DNA from 2 places in the Paenibacillus odorifer genome. Region 1 is predicted to be linked to the other one. Evidence: riboswitches for the same ligand, from Rfam matches in the RefSeq annotation. Region 1 holds a riboswitch; the other holds the start of a gene.
What was found. Region 1 has a riboswitch for cobalamin ahead of PODO_RS29845 (DUF4430 domain-containing protein). Riboswitches for the same ligand answer to the same signal wherever they lie in the genome.

Region 1 (7,641 bases):
TACTGAATCGCTTTCACCTTGTTCATAAGTTCATTGTTATCCTGAACCTTCACTTGGATACTCTCAGAAAGTTCTTTGTTTTTGCTGGCATCAACGCTAATCAAACGCTCCAAAAGATAGGATTCAATAGCCCGATTATTCGTACGCATCTGCCCCACGTAAGAAACAGGCAATAAATTTTCATTATATGTCTCATTTGTCTTTTCGGCCATTCGGGTCATCGTGATGATGCCTATGCCCCCTACAACATTCACCATGATTACAGCGAATACCAAAAGCAGCCCTATTTTGTATTTCACTTTCAAATTTTTCATCTACACTCCGCCTTCGCATTATCTTATGATCTATCTATTTTTATCGGTCGGAAGGGCTAAGAGTTTGATGATTTTTTGAATATTGTGTCGAATAAAAGTATATATTGTCATAAAACGACTTTCCTCCAAATATAAAAAGGGCGGGCACCCGATCCGTTAGTTACTCCGAATCCATGTACCCGCCTAATCAATCCTCTTCCTTATTCTCCAGAGGTATAGTACCAATATAAAGTATCACCGTTCTGCAAAATATAGCTGTCTGCACTTATGCTTGGATCAGCATCCCGGTTCGTTTTATACTTCCATCCGCTGCTTGGGCCTTCATCAAATTCAGCCAACCCGTCAATAGACTTCACGTAGATGCTTCCAGCGTTGCCGGATGATACTACCTTAGTGCCTAATTGACTGACTAGTAAGCTATAAGCCGTTTCGCCCTCTTTTAGAGCTACTGTTGTACTGGCTAGGATGGTTCCCTTCCGGCTATCTCCAATCACTGAAAGGGTAGCGGTAGCTTTAGCTGGAGCAATAACAGACGATCCAACAGTCAGAGACTGAGTATAACGCGCTACGCTCGGTACGCTGTCTTTAGCATAGCCGGTAACAGTCATTGTATAGCTATTTGCCGGGAGACCCCCATCAACAACAGCTACACCTTGTTCATTCGTGATTACCTTCTTATCACCAATCGAAACCTGCACACCTGCTGCTGGTGAGGTAACCGGATCAGAAGTGAAACTGTCCTGATTCCACACCCACTTTTTCTGAGAAACCTTTACGGTAAAAGCTTCATTAGCTTTTGGCTGCGTTGGGGAAAGCGCCACAGAATCTATAACCTGTGTATTTTCACCTGCATAATAGACAAGCACACGATCGGATTCCTGTAGTTCGAACGCATCCATACCCACACTTGGATATATCCACTCCCCGCCGCGTGATACTACGAAGCTCCACCATCCGTCGTAAGTACCTTGCGAAACTCCATGGATACCTGATACAAAGTTGCCATAAGACGATTTGGTGATATCTACTTTAAAATCATCGGTAGACCCTAGTTGCTGCAACGCTTCAAGAGCATTGGAGGCTTTTAAAGTCCCTTCACTAATCAATCCTTCCGGGCCTTCAACGGTAAGTGAAGCTGTTACATTCTTAGAAATTACCTTTATAGCTTTTGTATATTTAGCAACCGTTGGCGCTTTACCTTCGCGGTAGCCAGTTACAGTCAGTGTATAGTCACCTGCGGGCACATTTCCTGAGAATACGGCCTCACCTTTAGCATTCGTCGTTACCGTCTGAGCTCCAATTTGGACCTGAACACCCGCAGCTTTTGCAGTTACAGGAGAGGAAGTGTTCGTAGCAGCGTCCCATTTCCACGTCTTACTAGTTACAATGACGTTAAAAGAATCGCCCTCTTTAAGATTTGCTTTGGAAAGGGTAACGGAATCCACAAGTTTAGTGTCATCTCCGGCATAATAAACCAGTACCTGATCTGAATCTTTAAGTACAAAATCACTCATGCCTACATCGGGATTAATCCATTTTCCGTCACGTGATACAACATACATCCATCCGTCATAACCACCAAAGCTTCCAGCAGCAATACTTCCGATGCCAGTCACATAACTGCCCGAAGGATTCGTGATCGGCAAGTTCGTTTGAAGCGCCAGCTTCTCTAACGCTCCAAGTGCGTTGCCAGCATAGGCGTACCCTTGTGCCAACGTGGCCCGTGGTCCCTCAATCGTTACAGGAGCGTAGATGAGTGAGCTCTGAACGGAGGATTTGGAAAAATCGTATAGCTTACTGTTGCTTCCTTTATACAGCAAATTATACGCAACCAGCGCCTGAAGTCCTTGCTCTGTCGCCAGAACATTACTGCTTCCACCACGGCTATGGGTGAAGCTACCATCAGCTAGACGATAGCTAAGCAGGTTCTCCATTAGATCCACTTTGTTTTTGGTGTATTCTAATCCACTAGGATCAACTCCGAAGGATGTGAGTCCAAGGATTGCTTGTGCGCTACTTTCAGCACTGTCACCGTAACCCCCATGGCTATCTTGAGCTGCAGATAACCAAGCTACGGCTTGTAGCCCTGCTAAGTAGGCTTCAGGATTATTTTTATGTGCCGCCAGAGCCGTCAAGGTTATCGCTGTCATATCAGACTCACTTGCGCCCGAGGTTAATGCAAAGCCCCCATCCGGATTCTGTTTGGAGAGAATCTCCGTAAGGAGCTTATCCGCCGTCCATTTCGCGTCACTTGGGATATTATATTTACCAGAATCCAGCGCAAGTAAGGCATATACCGGATTATTTAGCGTCTGTTCACTGAGCTTGCTGTTATTATAAATTTTCTCAATCAGATTATAGCCAGGAGTCGTTCCGTTACCAGCAAAGCTAGTAGGATCTGCACCAATCGCTCTCACTGCGAGCACGATTCGAGCATAATCGGTTACATTGGCGAAATTGCCAGCTGCATCCTTTACTTTTTTCTCAAGCTCTGAATGGTAACTGGCTGGCAGCTTATATCCTGCTTGCGCTAATCCAATAGCTTGCCAATCCGATTGCACGCCACCTTTCAAGAGATATTCTGCAGCCGCATAAGTCGCATCCGCAACATTAATCCGCTCCGCAGCAGTTGCTTCCAGACCGGAGCCAGCGCTCGCTTCTGCAAATATTTGTCCTGCCGGAGCAAGAGATGTTCCTAGAATTGAAATGACCATGAATAAGGCCAGCCCAAGTGCTACAAACTTGGAAGACATGATTTTCTTCATTGTTTAACCTCTTTCTGTATAAGAATGGGTACTGCTGGGAATAAGACGCATAACATAAAGACCGCCCCTTTGGAGGGCGGTCAGGGAAGATTACAAATCGAGGCTCCGGCGCTTGCTTCCTGCCGATAGTCCATCTGTATATGTTCCACATTCTTACCCCACGAAGAATAGAAACGCTCACAAAAAAGGCAGGTCTCCTGGCTAATGCTTCATCGCTGTTCTTCACCTTCCCACCCTACCTTCAGGGCAGTGGCTTATAGAAGAAACGCTCCGCACATACAGTGGCGGGACCACGCCGGACTCATGCACCGGACTTCCCTTTTAAGCAGACGACTAGATTGATAGAGTCTGCACCTTTTCCAGTATGTAGTATCTTATTTTGACATCCATAATCATATCTATTAATACATAGCATGTCTATAGAAAAGCTTAGTATGGGCAGCAAAAAAATGAACAGCAATACACCACCTGCCGGTAGGTATTGCTGTTCAGAAAGCTTGTTATTCGGCTGTTCCTTCCGGACTTGCAGTTGGGGAGGGTTCAGCACTTGAATCAGAAGCTGGTGGAAAATTAGGGTCGGGATCTACGATCAATGTAAATCTTCCGGCCTTGATCATACTTTTCTCTAGAATTGTCGCTCCAGGCTCCAATGTAACCTCAACCTGATAGGATGGTTGTTCACCTTCAGTCACAGCTGTTGCGGAAGGCAACCCAGTGCTGTCCTCAGTATCAGAGGAAGGCGTAGGAGACGGAGAAGCATCAGCTACTGCGTTAGGAGCATCTGCACCTTCTGCTGTTCCTCCAGTAGTGCCAGCGGCATCTGAATCGGCTGCGGCGTTTCCCTCATCCGTCCCATCCGTTGACGGCACTGGACAAGTGCCATTCGTAGCAGCGACCTTAAAGCTTTTATCTATCTCTGTAGACGAAGACATTAAACTAATCTCAGTCGGTTGAAACTGCACACAGTCATCTGCACTTGCGAAGGTGAACACCAATATGCTGCTCCCCTTATCTCCTTCGTCGCTCTGATCCTTCAAGTATACTGAAGCCGGAGGCAGCTCATTACCTGCACTCTGAACAGGGGTCGGCTCAGGGCTTGTCCCCGGCAGAGCCGTCTTCGTATCATCCGGGCGTAACATACTGAATACGATAATTGCAATAATCACCAGAATACCCGTAATGGAGCCGGAGATTAAGAGTCGAAATCGGCTGCGGCTGATCCAGCGCGCCAGCGGGGAAGCCAGTTGGGAGCGGGCTTCATTGTACACATTTTGCAGAGCAGGCCGAGCTGCCGCGACATAGTTCTTTCGGAATTCCCGATTCTTGAACGCTTCACGATCACTGCTCAGGAAATACTTCAGAATCGCCTTACGGTAACCCGGTTGCAGCTTTTTATTCGAAACCGTAAATAAAGGATTGCCTTGCGACCAAGCAAAAAACCGATAGATGATTTCTTTGTCGGAACCGGATTTACGCTTTAACAGCTCCAGAAGCGCATCGTAATCCAGCGGACCCCCTTCACGCTGAGTTGTATAGTAAAAGGCTAGCGGAAGCCGTTCAAAGGGTTCCAGAACACGCGCCTCTTTTAGCAAACGACGACCCAGTAGCTGCACATCGTCTAGTTCCTGCGGAGACAATCCTGTAAAAATCTCTTCATTCGGCTTCTCTTCACCAAACCAGCGGTAAGCTGCACGCAGCGCATTCTCTTTCTGCTTGCTAATCCTATCCAGTGGCGGCTGCCAATCGACAACATTACCATACCGTAAAAAAACTACCTCCAGAAGCTCCTCCTGCGTCATATCGGAAAGCGATAAGCGGTTCAGTAAGAATCTATCTGCTGAAGCAGCAAGATCCTGCATTAGGGAGAGTGCCTTAGGAGCAACTCCTGTTCCTTTGCGGCGATCTTTTTCTGCCTTATCTACAATTTCATGAATTTCCGCTACAGAAGCCACCGGATCATGTTCCAGCTGGAGCTTTTCAAGCAAATAATCCTTCACAGCATTTTGAGCAAAAGACTGCTCTAACGCCACTGGCAGGAACCGCCCCCAATGGAGTACAAAGCTCAGTATATCCGCAGATCTGGACGCCGCAGCTAGTCTTGATTCCATATAAGGCTCAAGTAGCTGCTTACGGAAATATGTTTCAGACATCACGCGCTGGAAGTAGGCTCCACTTAACTCATCATTACTCTCAATGATCCCGTAAGCGGCACTCAAGATATCCTTGCGGCCCGCTTCCACACTATGAAGCATCCCATTGATGAAATAATCCACGATTCTGACCCTGTAATTGTGATCCTTAAGTACAAAATACTCCTTAAAACATTCCATAATCGCCGGATCTGGCACATTCCTTTGCCGAATCAGATCAAATTCCCGGTCGAACCGTTCTAAGAAAATATCGTTCAAGCGGATTCTAGAATGAATTGCACCGTCTGGTTTAAGGTAAGAGAGCAAACCACTTAGCACCGCACTCTTATTCTCCGTATATAAATGCTCGTTCCCTTGCTCAATCTCATAAAATATAGCCAGCTCATTATAGAAAGCAAGGGATAGCTTATGCTCAGGACTCTCTCCACGCAGAATCTGATCGGCGAAGCTTACAAAGTCGTTAATATCTCCTGGATTCAGCAGTAACAGCTTCCACACCAAATCAGCATAAGGCTGGCGGGACTCACCAAAATCGACATTTCCCATCCGTCTGGAAGCCAAATCGAAGGTATAATCCTTCTCAATACTGCGATCACCGGGACGCAGCGAACCTTTTTCCACAAAGCTAAGATGTATATATTTACGGCTTTTCGGTTCATTCGCATACGTAATCACGCCTAATCTACGGCGGAATTCATACGGCAGCACGCTATACAGAATTTCTGTAAGCTCCACCGCCCGCGCGGACAACTCCGTGATAGGTACGTTTAGAGCCACGTAGATTTTTTTCTTACCTGCTACAGAGAGCATCACAGCTTGCAATAACGCCTTGAATATCCCTTCATCAATCCCTAACAAGCGTAAGCCTGCGATTGGGTCAGGGCTGCGGTCTGTGCGAACAACTGGAATAGAGGGCAGCTCCGGCAAAGTTCCACCAAGCTCTCCAGTATAACTCTCTGCAAAATCAGCATGCAGCCAGTCCCCATAGCTCTGGACAATTTCTTCGGAACGTGAAGCAGGAACTACATAGTTATGTGCAAAAAAGGCGCTTCGTTGGCCTGTGAAATCGGCCGCTTGATAACGACTAAGCCCAATAACTGTATCCCCGTTCTCGGCATGAAATAGGTGCAGCGCACCAGGATATGCAGCCTCATCCTTCTCCCCACGCGCGGTCAACTCCGCAGGAGCATCGTAGAGGCAGAAGGGATGAAGGATTTTTTTCACAAAATTATTGTCTAGACTATCTGATTTCGCTACCGTATCGAAGCCTTCTGTGGAACGAAACACTCCGCGACGTTCGCGGGTATACATCTGTTGGGCGATTGTTGACCCTGAGAAACCATTCACGGGCCGTCGCTCCCCTCAATATACTTCAGCTTATGCAGCAGCCAAATAAAAGGCTCGTCTACACGAATCGGGCTTACTACACCCTCAATCTTTTGATTCACAGGATTGCTGCCCAACGCAGATACTGCAAAATAACCCGTATTCGCGAAATAAACATCCATCGTATCTTTAAAGGGTCTGTCCACCTTACCAATAAATCTGCGAATTTCCCCGTCGATGTTATGGAACTCGTCCATGTTTAATGTTTTGCGATGAACATAGTTATTGAACACATTGCTGTTGGACTTGATATAATCGCCATCCTCATCCTTCAGCGAATGCAGCATATCACTTTTTGCAAGTACAACCGCTGTTGGAATGTCTGTCTTACTCTTTTCCTGATAGGCAATAAAATCACCAAACATCGTCAGCACCACATCGCGCGGCTCGTCATATTGTGAGACCCATTCTCCGGGGCGGTCACCGATGTTAATATGAATTTTTTCACGGATAGAACGGATTTGCAGCGGATCGACCATAAACAGAATACCCGCAGAGTTCTTGATATGCTGACCATGAAGTCCAAGATAATCCTGATCCACCATCCCCTCACCTGCTACATCAAAGAATACAAGTGTCAGTGGCGGTTTATTTTCATCCTTAAAGACAAATTGAAAGATAAAAGGCTCCTGCATTTTTTCCTTCTGTGTAGAAGCCAGCAGATCCCCGCGCTCAAAAAGCGGTTCTTCATACAATGTACGGAACTTACGGCTAATCTCTGCATTAAGCGGCATACAAGCGGCATCAAAATGACCTGCTGTAGTATGCTGCAACGTGTGGATCAACGAGGTCATATACACCGATTTCCCGACTTGGGATGCCCCGATAATCGAGATGATGTTACTTGGCACCTTCCCGGCAGTCACCGGCAGCTCATTATGGCAGGCCGGGCAAAGCCGTCTGCGCGTAAGCACACCGTAACGATCCGTAAGCCCAGTTAACACATGATCCGTGTAATGATGATATTCTTCCGGAATATCCGCCGGGTTGATAATCGCTTCTATGTCATCTACCGTATCGAGCCCG
Region 2 (7,641 bases), 170 kb from region 1:
ACACTGTGTCACCAGATTGTAGCTCTACCTGTACAGATGGAACAACATATCCCTTATTAATCGTAAGCTTATCCACGGACAGGATTACATATGGTTTCGATGGAGTGGTTCCGCCACCATTGTTGCCGCCATTTCCTTCACCATTTCCACTACCATTACCTCCGCCATTACCGTTACCACCGTCGCCGCCAGGTGTTTGTACTGCACTGGAAGCATAAGCAATGTAGTCAGTGAAGTGATTGGTTTTTACAATTAAATCATTTCCACTATCATAGGCATACTCAGACTTACCGCTTGCAAAACCTAAGTCATCACTTGCAAATTTTTGAATGGCATGAGGAGTGCCATTTTGAATATAAGCTGCATCTTTTCCTTTAAGGTCCTTAAAGGTTAACGTAATAAATTGACTGAATTCTACTCTTGCACTACCACCCATGGAAAATGTTTGAAGAATGTTATCAAGCTTCTTGTCCCCGGGAATAATCTGATTCACGCTATCTTTTAGTGCAGATTCTCCACCGGTTAAAGCTGAAATCAGTTCAATTGCAGAGGCATCCCCACTTGTAACTTTTGCACCCTTAGGAATGACTACAGATACGTTACCTTTTATGGCCTCTATCTGAGGAAGGTCGCTGTTACTTGGTAAATTGACACTAACCTTCGATTGATTTCCCTCCGGAATAGCTACTGTGATTTCTTTGTTGCTATCTCCAGTGCTGATCGGAACGATATAATCATTAGCGTCATTTGGGATTTCAACTTTCGGGTTCTCCCCAGAAGGTAACGGAAATTCTTTCGGACCCTCTGGTTGCCCAGGCCCCGGTTCTTCTGGTTGTTCCACTTTCACATCATTCATATCAAAGAGACGGTTGCTATGATTGATCAGACGATCATAAGACACAAGTGCATACGTACCTTGGTCCGTTGCCATATTGTCCACTTTGCCTGTGAGGATATGCTTAAATCCACCCTCAGGTGCAGCAAAGCTAAGCAGTGCATCAATAAGCGAATTTCCACTTTTAACAAATCTAGCGTCCGTGTGCGGATCTACGCCCACACCAGTTAAGGCTACAATTACCTGTGAGATACTTTCGCTGCTAGTGCTTCCCCAGCTTGTAAATCCGCCTTGATTGTTTTGGTTATCGGACAGCCATTGGATGGCCCGATCCACGGCGGCTTTTACATCATCTCGGGTTGCATAATAAGGTGCAAGAGCTTGCATCGCCATCGCAGTCATATCGACATCTGCTTTGGTTACGCCTAATGCCCAGCCACCAGCTTCTTCTGTACCTTTTTTAACCTCTTTATCTAAAATATACTGAACTAGTTTTTCTCTTGTGGTCTGTTCTGTAACTCCATCAACTACAGGGATCTCATAGTTATGGCTATCTAGCGCAATCAGAGCAAAAATCGGACCATTATTGCCTTGCTTTTGGATATATTGATAATCAGCGAGTGCTTTTCTCAGATCATATCCCGCAACATTTGTGATATCTTTTCCGATAGAGGTAAGCCCTAGAATCGCTCTGGAATTCTCTGTGCTTTTATTGGCGTCGAGTTTTCCATCCTCTTTAATGATCGATGCTATTTTCGTCGCTACATTGTTGTAATAAAGATCGTAATAACCGTTAGGTACTGTATAGTTCGCCCGTGCCAGAGAAAGGATCGACCATTCTCCACTACCTGTACCAAACGACGGATTCTTTACAGTGTTTAGAATATAGGCAAGGCTTTTATCTAACTGTTGTTTGACGGCAACTGTAGTTTCCAGTTTGTAAGTAACTTGATAAGTTACATTTGTTTTGTTTCCAGCTCCGTCAAGAGCCGTTACAGTAATTGCATTACTGCCTGAATTCAGAGAAGCTTTGTACTCCCCATTCGCAGGTGATAAAGTAACACCATTCAGCTTCACTTCTGGAATGATGTCACTATATACATTGTCTGTGACAGCTACTTTGAAGCTTATTTCTTTATTGGATACTTCCTGTTTATCTTGTATGCCACTTACTGTAATAACAGGGGGTTCTATGTCTAATGCATGGTTAAGCCCTACAAGTGCATGATCTACACTTATTTGAGAGCTTGCCATATTTTCGAGCACGGAATAGGCTTGATAAACTGCCGATTGTACTACTGGTCTGTCCAAAATAGTTTCTTTATTAGGGTCACTGTTAATCTCGGCGATTTCCGCAGTTAAAGCATCCTTATTGGCAAGTTGAACGGGGATTTCTCCCCAGCCACCAAGATCAGAACCATAGCCATAAGTGGTGAACTGAGTTCGAATGATGTCACCGTCTTGAGGCTTATAATCGGTCATCCCAAACGGAGGAAACACATTATTTACTGCATACATCCAACCCGACATGGAGGTGTAGTCAAACTGACTTAACCACTCTGGGTCTGCTTTAGTGCCGACTGTATTCCCATCGGCTGAAATCATATCTAAAATATATTGTGGAATATTGACTTCGCTTCTGCCACTATCTTTAACTTCTGATAAATAAAAACCACTATCTATATTTCCTAAATGTCTATAATTCCCATCTCCTAGCGCACGTGTTATTAAAGATGCGCCATTATCGCCTTCATAAATCGGAACTTTAATAGGTTCCTTAATATACCCTTGGCCTAAGGTGAATTTCTCTACGGATACAGATACATACCCTTTAAGGGTAGAGCTTGCTCCATTTGCTTGAGCTGGGATAACACTTGTAGAGAATGTCGTGATAAATACAGCTACAATGAGTAACCACGCTAAAAACTTATTTTTCTTCATTTTTCCATAACCCTTCCCTTCATACCTATGATAAAAAACAGAATAAACTTTCTTATAACCACAAAAAAAACCACTCAACATAAACGTCAAGAGGTTAAGATAGTGAACCACAATACTAGCTGGCAAACACTATTCAAGCACCTCTCTATCGATCGTAGAGTTTGATGGTGTAACAGAAAAAGGCAGATATTCTGGCTCAAGTATCATCACCCTTGCTGCCTTCCCAGTTTCCCAGTGGCATTTTGCAAGGACTCCTCTTTTACAGCGGCGGGACCGCGCGGGATTCACACCCGCTTTCCATTTAACCAATCTATGATTGTACTTCCGCAACATTCATAGTTGGCACCTATTTCTAATTTTAAATTTTCATGCTTCATCATATCTAATATATATGCTTTTGTCATGTTATATTTCTTTTTTGTATAACGGGCAGCTAGAGATAATCCTATTGAATAACCAATTTCTACGAGTAGGGATATTTAAATAATTTCTTTATCCAACTGTGGGGAAAATTAATTTAAATCACTAATTCTTATATGAATTTGCCACAAATTAGTAAGGTACTCGCTGAGTGAATTCTATGTTAGGGTATATTCAGAAAGCGTTTACAAAAATAACATTGGAGGTGTTCGTGTTCATCTAACCACCAAGTACAGCGTCAAAGCCAGGTCCAAGCATCCTAAATTTATCTCACAAAGGAGAATTCAATGACTACGCGAATCCAGAAATCCTTCTTATCATTGACACTTGTCACCGCTCTTCTGCTCTCTCTGTTCTCATCCATGGCTGCAGCTGCAACTAAGGATGAGCAACAAGCTAAGGCAGCGCCAAAGAGTAAGATCCAATCCTATGTAGACGAAATGCAGCCCGGATGGAACCTCGGTAATACTTTAGATGCTACAGGTGAGGACGAAACCTCCTGGGGCAATCCTCGTGTGACCCAAGAACTTATTAAAAAGATCGCCGCTCAAGGCTATAAAAGTATTCGGATTCCTGTGACCTGGGATACTCACATGGGTGCGGCACCAGACTATACCCTAGAAAAAGCCTACCTCGACCGTGTGGAAGAAGTTGTCGGCTGGGCACTGGACGCCAAGCTTTATGTCATGATTAATGTCCATCATGATTCCTGGCTATGGGTAAGCCATATGGAAGAAAAACACGATGAAACGCTGGCGCGTTATAATGCAGCCTGGACTCAAATTGCCGATCGCTTTAAGGACAAATCCGATAAGCTGATGTTCGAGAGCATAAATGAGCCTCGGTTCACCGATGGTGGAAGCACAGACGAAGCAAAAATGGAGCAAATGCTTACTGAACTCAATAACTCCTTCTATCAGATCGTGCGGAAATCCGGTGGGAAAAACGACCTCCGCCCACTTGTATTGCCTTCATTAGAGTCTTCACCTACACAAACAAGAATGGATCATCTCTATAAGACGATTACGGCTCTAAACGATCCGAATATTATTGCGACCGTTCACTTCTATGGCTTCTGGCCTTTTAGTGTGAACATTGCCGGCTACACCACATTTGAAAAAGATACAAAAAACGATATCACTCAAACTTTTGATAACGTTTACAATACATTTGTAGCTAAAGGCATCCCTGTCATCGTCGGCGAATTTGGTTTATTAGGTTTCGATAAAGACACGGGTGTGATTGAACAGGGCGAGAAGCTTAAATTCTTCGAGTATCTGACTTATTATTTGAAAGAAAAGAAAATGACTTCCATGCTCTGGGATAACGGGCAGCATTTCAATCGTAAAACTTATAAGTGGTCTGATCCTGAACTCCACAATGTATTAATGTCTGGTCTGAAGGAGCGTTCCTCCAGCACCGAAAGCGATTTGGTCTACCTAAAAAAAGGTGCACAAATCAAAGATACCAAGGTTAAGCTAAACCTGAACGGCAATAAGCTAACCACCATTAGTGCCAACGGAAAATATCTGACCAAAGGTAAAGATTACACATTAAATGGTGAGGAGCTCATCCTCAAAGCCAGCCAACTCAAAAAGCTCACAGCTTCCCAAAAATACGGTGAAAATGCCGTGCTGACTCTGAAATTCAACAAGGGTGTTGCGTGGAGACTTAAGGTGATTGTGTATGACACAGCTAAATTAAGCGATGCAAAAGGCACGACTGAATCCTTTGCCATTCCGACCACCTTTAATGGTAACCAGCTTGCCACAATGGAAGCTGTATATACCGCTGGTGGCAATGCAGGTCCGCAGGACTGGACTCCATTTAAGGAATTCGGCAATACCTTCTCACCTTCTTATAACACTAAAGAAATCAAGCTGCTTCCCGCGTTCTTTAAAGATGTTAAAGACGGCGAGGTTATCCTAAAATTCCACTTCTGGAATGGGGATATCATCACCTACAAGATCACGAAGAGCGGAGCAAACGTTGTAGGAAAGTCCTCTTAAGCATCCGTCCTGTTAACAACACAAATAGGGGTGTCCCTACGCGGGAACACCCCTATTTGTATTGTACCCATCACATATTAACCTCGTCATACGAAATTATCATCAACCGATAAATTAAATAAACGCCAAGATAGGCTCCGGTAATAAGAAACATTGGATTTAAAAATATCGCATGGATCGAGGTCATAAATACAGCATGATCCCTTAATATTTCGTAAATCGCCAAAGCGGAAATATTTCCAAAGATAATCGCACTTAAGACCGAAGCAACATTGAATACCATACGCCACTTTATCGATTTACCTTGTAACATCAGCATGACAATGGGAACAATAATACTACCAAGTACGATTAGAAATTTCATCCAGTCACCTCGGTAAATTTTTAATCGTCCAGTTCCACGCTTTCGATTTGTCCGTCTGCATTTACCGTCCACTCGATTTCAACGCCATTATTTAATCCGAGCTTGTCTTCATCTTCAATGACTATATGATCAGGAATCGTTAAGGTTTGCTCTTTACCGCCCTCCACTTGAACGGTAATCTGTTTATCCTTAACCGCAGTGATCCTTCCGTCATATTCAATCTGCTGCAAAACAATCTTTTGATTCTGATCTGTAATGGTAACCCGCTTGCCACCGTCGCTTAACAGTTCAACCTTTTTATGATAGCTATCTTTTAACGAAACATCCTTGATAACTCTCTGAATGCTCACTCCCTCTGGAAGTTCCCCAGTATTTGAACCGGGTGACGCAGATGTCATGGGTTGTTCTGTTGCGTTATTCGTAGGCGCAGGTGTAGTAGCTTCTGCAGAAGGTGCTGTGGTTTCTACTTGAGCCGTTGGAGTAGCCACTTGAGTCTCATCCGCTGCTTTAGTGCATCCACTTAACAATACCGTACATGCACAAATACAACAAAGAATTGTAGCCCTGGTAAAACGTTGTGTTGTTCCTTTATTCGATCTCATCTTTTACCCCCGCATTTTAATGTATTCTTTTTTATATAGTGGACATAGTTTTACCTCTTATCTTCCTTTTATTCACCAGAATAAGGCCATCTGAAAGCAGCAGTTGAGTAACAATTCATGAACATGTCAAAAAACCGCCCTGATTTAGATCAGTGGCGGTCTCCATGAAATGATGAGATAAATAAGATCATATTAATTTACAATATGTGTGCCAGCCTGTTGGCTCATCGCAGCTTTCATATTTTCCGGATTAGTAATGATAACTCTACGTCCCTCCTTTTTCAAAAAGCTAAGACTTGCTTCAATTTTAGGCTGCATACTTCCAGCAGGAAAATGACCCTGCTCCGCATATACCATCATTTCTGCCGCTGTAACTTCTTCAAGAGCCTTCTGCTCAGGCGTACCGAAATTTACACATACCTGAGGAACTCCTGTTGTAATAATCAGCGATTCTGCATCGATCTGTTCGGCCAACAGACTTGTAGCAAAATCTTTGTCAATGACCGCATCGATACCTTCGTAGGTATTATTTTCGGTTTTGATCACAGGAATCCCGCCTCCGCCAACAGCGATCACCACATAACCCGTCTCAATGAGTGATTTAATGACGTCTTTTTCAACGATATCAATCGGCTTAGGCGATGGAACAACACGGCGGTAACCACGACCTGAATCCTCAATGATGACCCAATCTGGCTTGGCACGCTTCATCTCCTCTGCTTGCTCAAGCGTGAAGAAGGAGCCCACTGGTTTCGAGGGAGACTGAAAATTCGGATCATTTTTGCTAACCTCGACCTGAGTAATAACTGTGGCAACCTTCTTGTCTAATCTGCGGTGAATGAATTCATTTGTTAAGGCCTGCTGAATTAAATAACCTATGCCCCCTTGCGTGCCCGCCACGCAATTGACCAGCGGAGTAACATCCATTCCAGTAACTTCCGAAGCCACCTCGCTTCGTCTCAGCTCGAATCCAACCTGTGGACCGTTGCCGTGAGTAACCACCACATCGTTGCCTGCTTGCACCAGATCAGCGATATTGACAGCAATTTCACGTACTGCCTCAGATTGATCCTCTATAGAATCGCGGCCATTGTCTTTCACCAATGAATTACCGCCAATGGCTACAACTATAAATTTACTCATTCCATTCCTCCTGACGGATCAGTTGATCCTCATTGATTAGCGTTTAAGGGCCAGCTGAAATTGTTCCTTCGCGGAGTGAAAATCCGGATTGGCAGGATTATAGCTGATAGCAATATCTATTTCTTGAATGGCCATTTCATGATCACCAAGTAAACCAAGTGACTGAGCCTTATGATGATGATATAAAGGATTGCTCGGATCGTTAGCAATTGCGTTCTCAATCGCCTCAACTGCCTCTTGATCCCGGCCAAGTGATCTCAAGCTGTTCGCCTTATGGAACGAGAAATCATACCGGGCAGGCTGCTGTTCCAGAAGCTGATCCATAAC

Region 2: linked by a shared signal. The riboswitch ahead of PODO_RS03735 (S-layer homology domain-containing protein) and the one ahead of PODO_RS29845 (DUF4430 domain-containing protein) in region 1 are both predicted to bind cobalamin.

Annotation. Positions count from the first base shown of each region.
Region 1 is NZ_CP009428.1:1,031,350-1,038,990, reverse strand. It holds gene PODO_RS04390 (methyl-accepting chemotaxis protein) at 1-314, opposite strand, end outside; gene PODO_RS29845 (DUF4430 domain-containing protein) at 515-3,079, opposite strand; cobalamin riboswitch at 3,250-3,452, opposite strand; gene PODO_RS04380 (GAP1-N2 domain-containing protein) at 3,580-6,576, opposite strand; gene PODO_RS04375 (hypothetical protein) at 6,573-7,641, opposite strand, start outside.
Region 2 is NZ_CP009428.1:864,001-871,641, reverse strand. It holds gene PODO_RS03735 (S-layer homology domain-containing protein) at 1-2,776, opposite strand, end outside; cobalamin riboswitch at 2,941-3,141, opposite strand; gene PODO_RS03730 (cellulase family glycosylhydrolase) at 3,484-5,205, shown strand; gene PODO_RS03725 (hypothetical protein) at 5,276-5,569, opposite strand; gene PODO_RS03720 (hypothetical protein) at 5,590-6,171, opposite strand; gene arcC (carbamate kinase) at 6,364-7,314, opposite strand; gene PODO_RS03710 (tetratricopeptide repeat protein) at 7,351-7,641, opposite strand, start outside.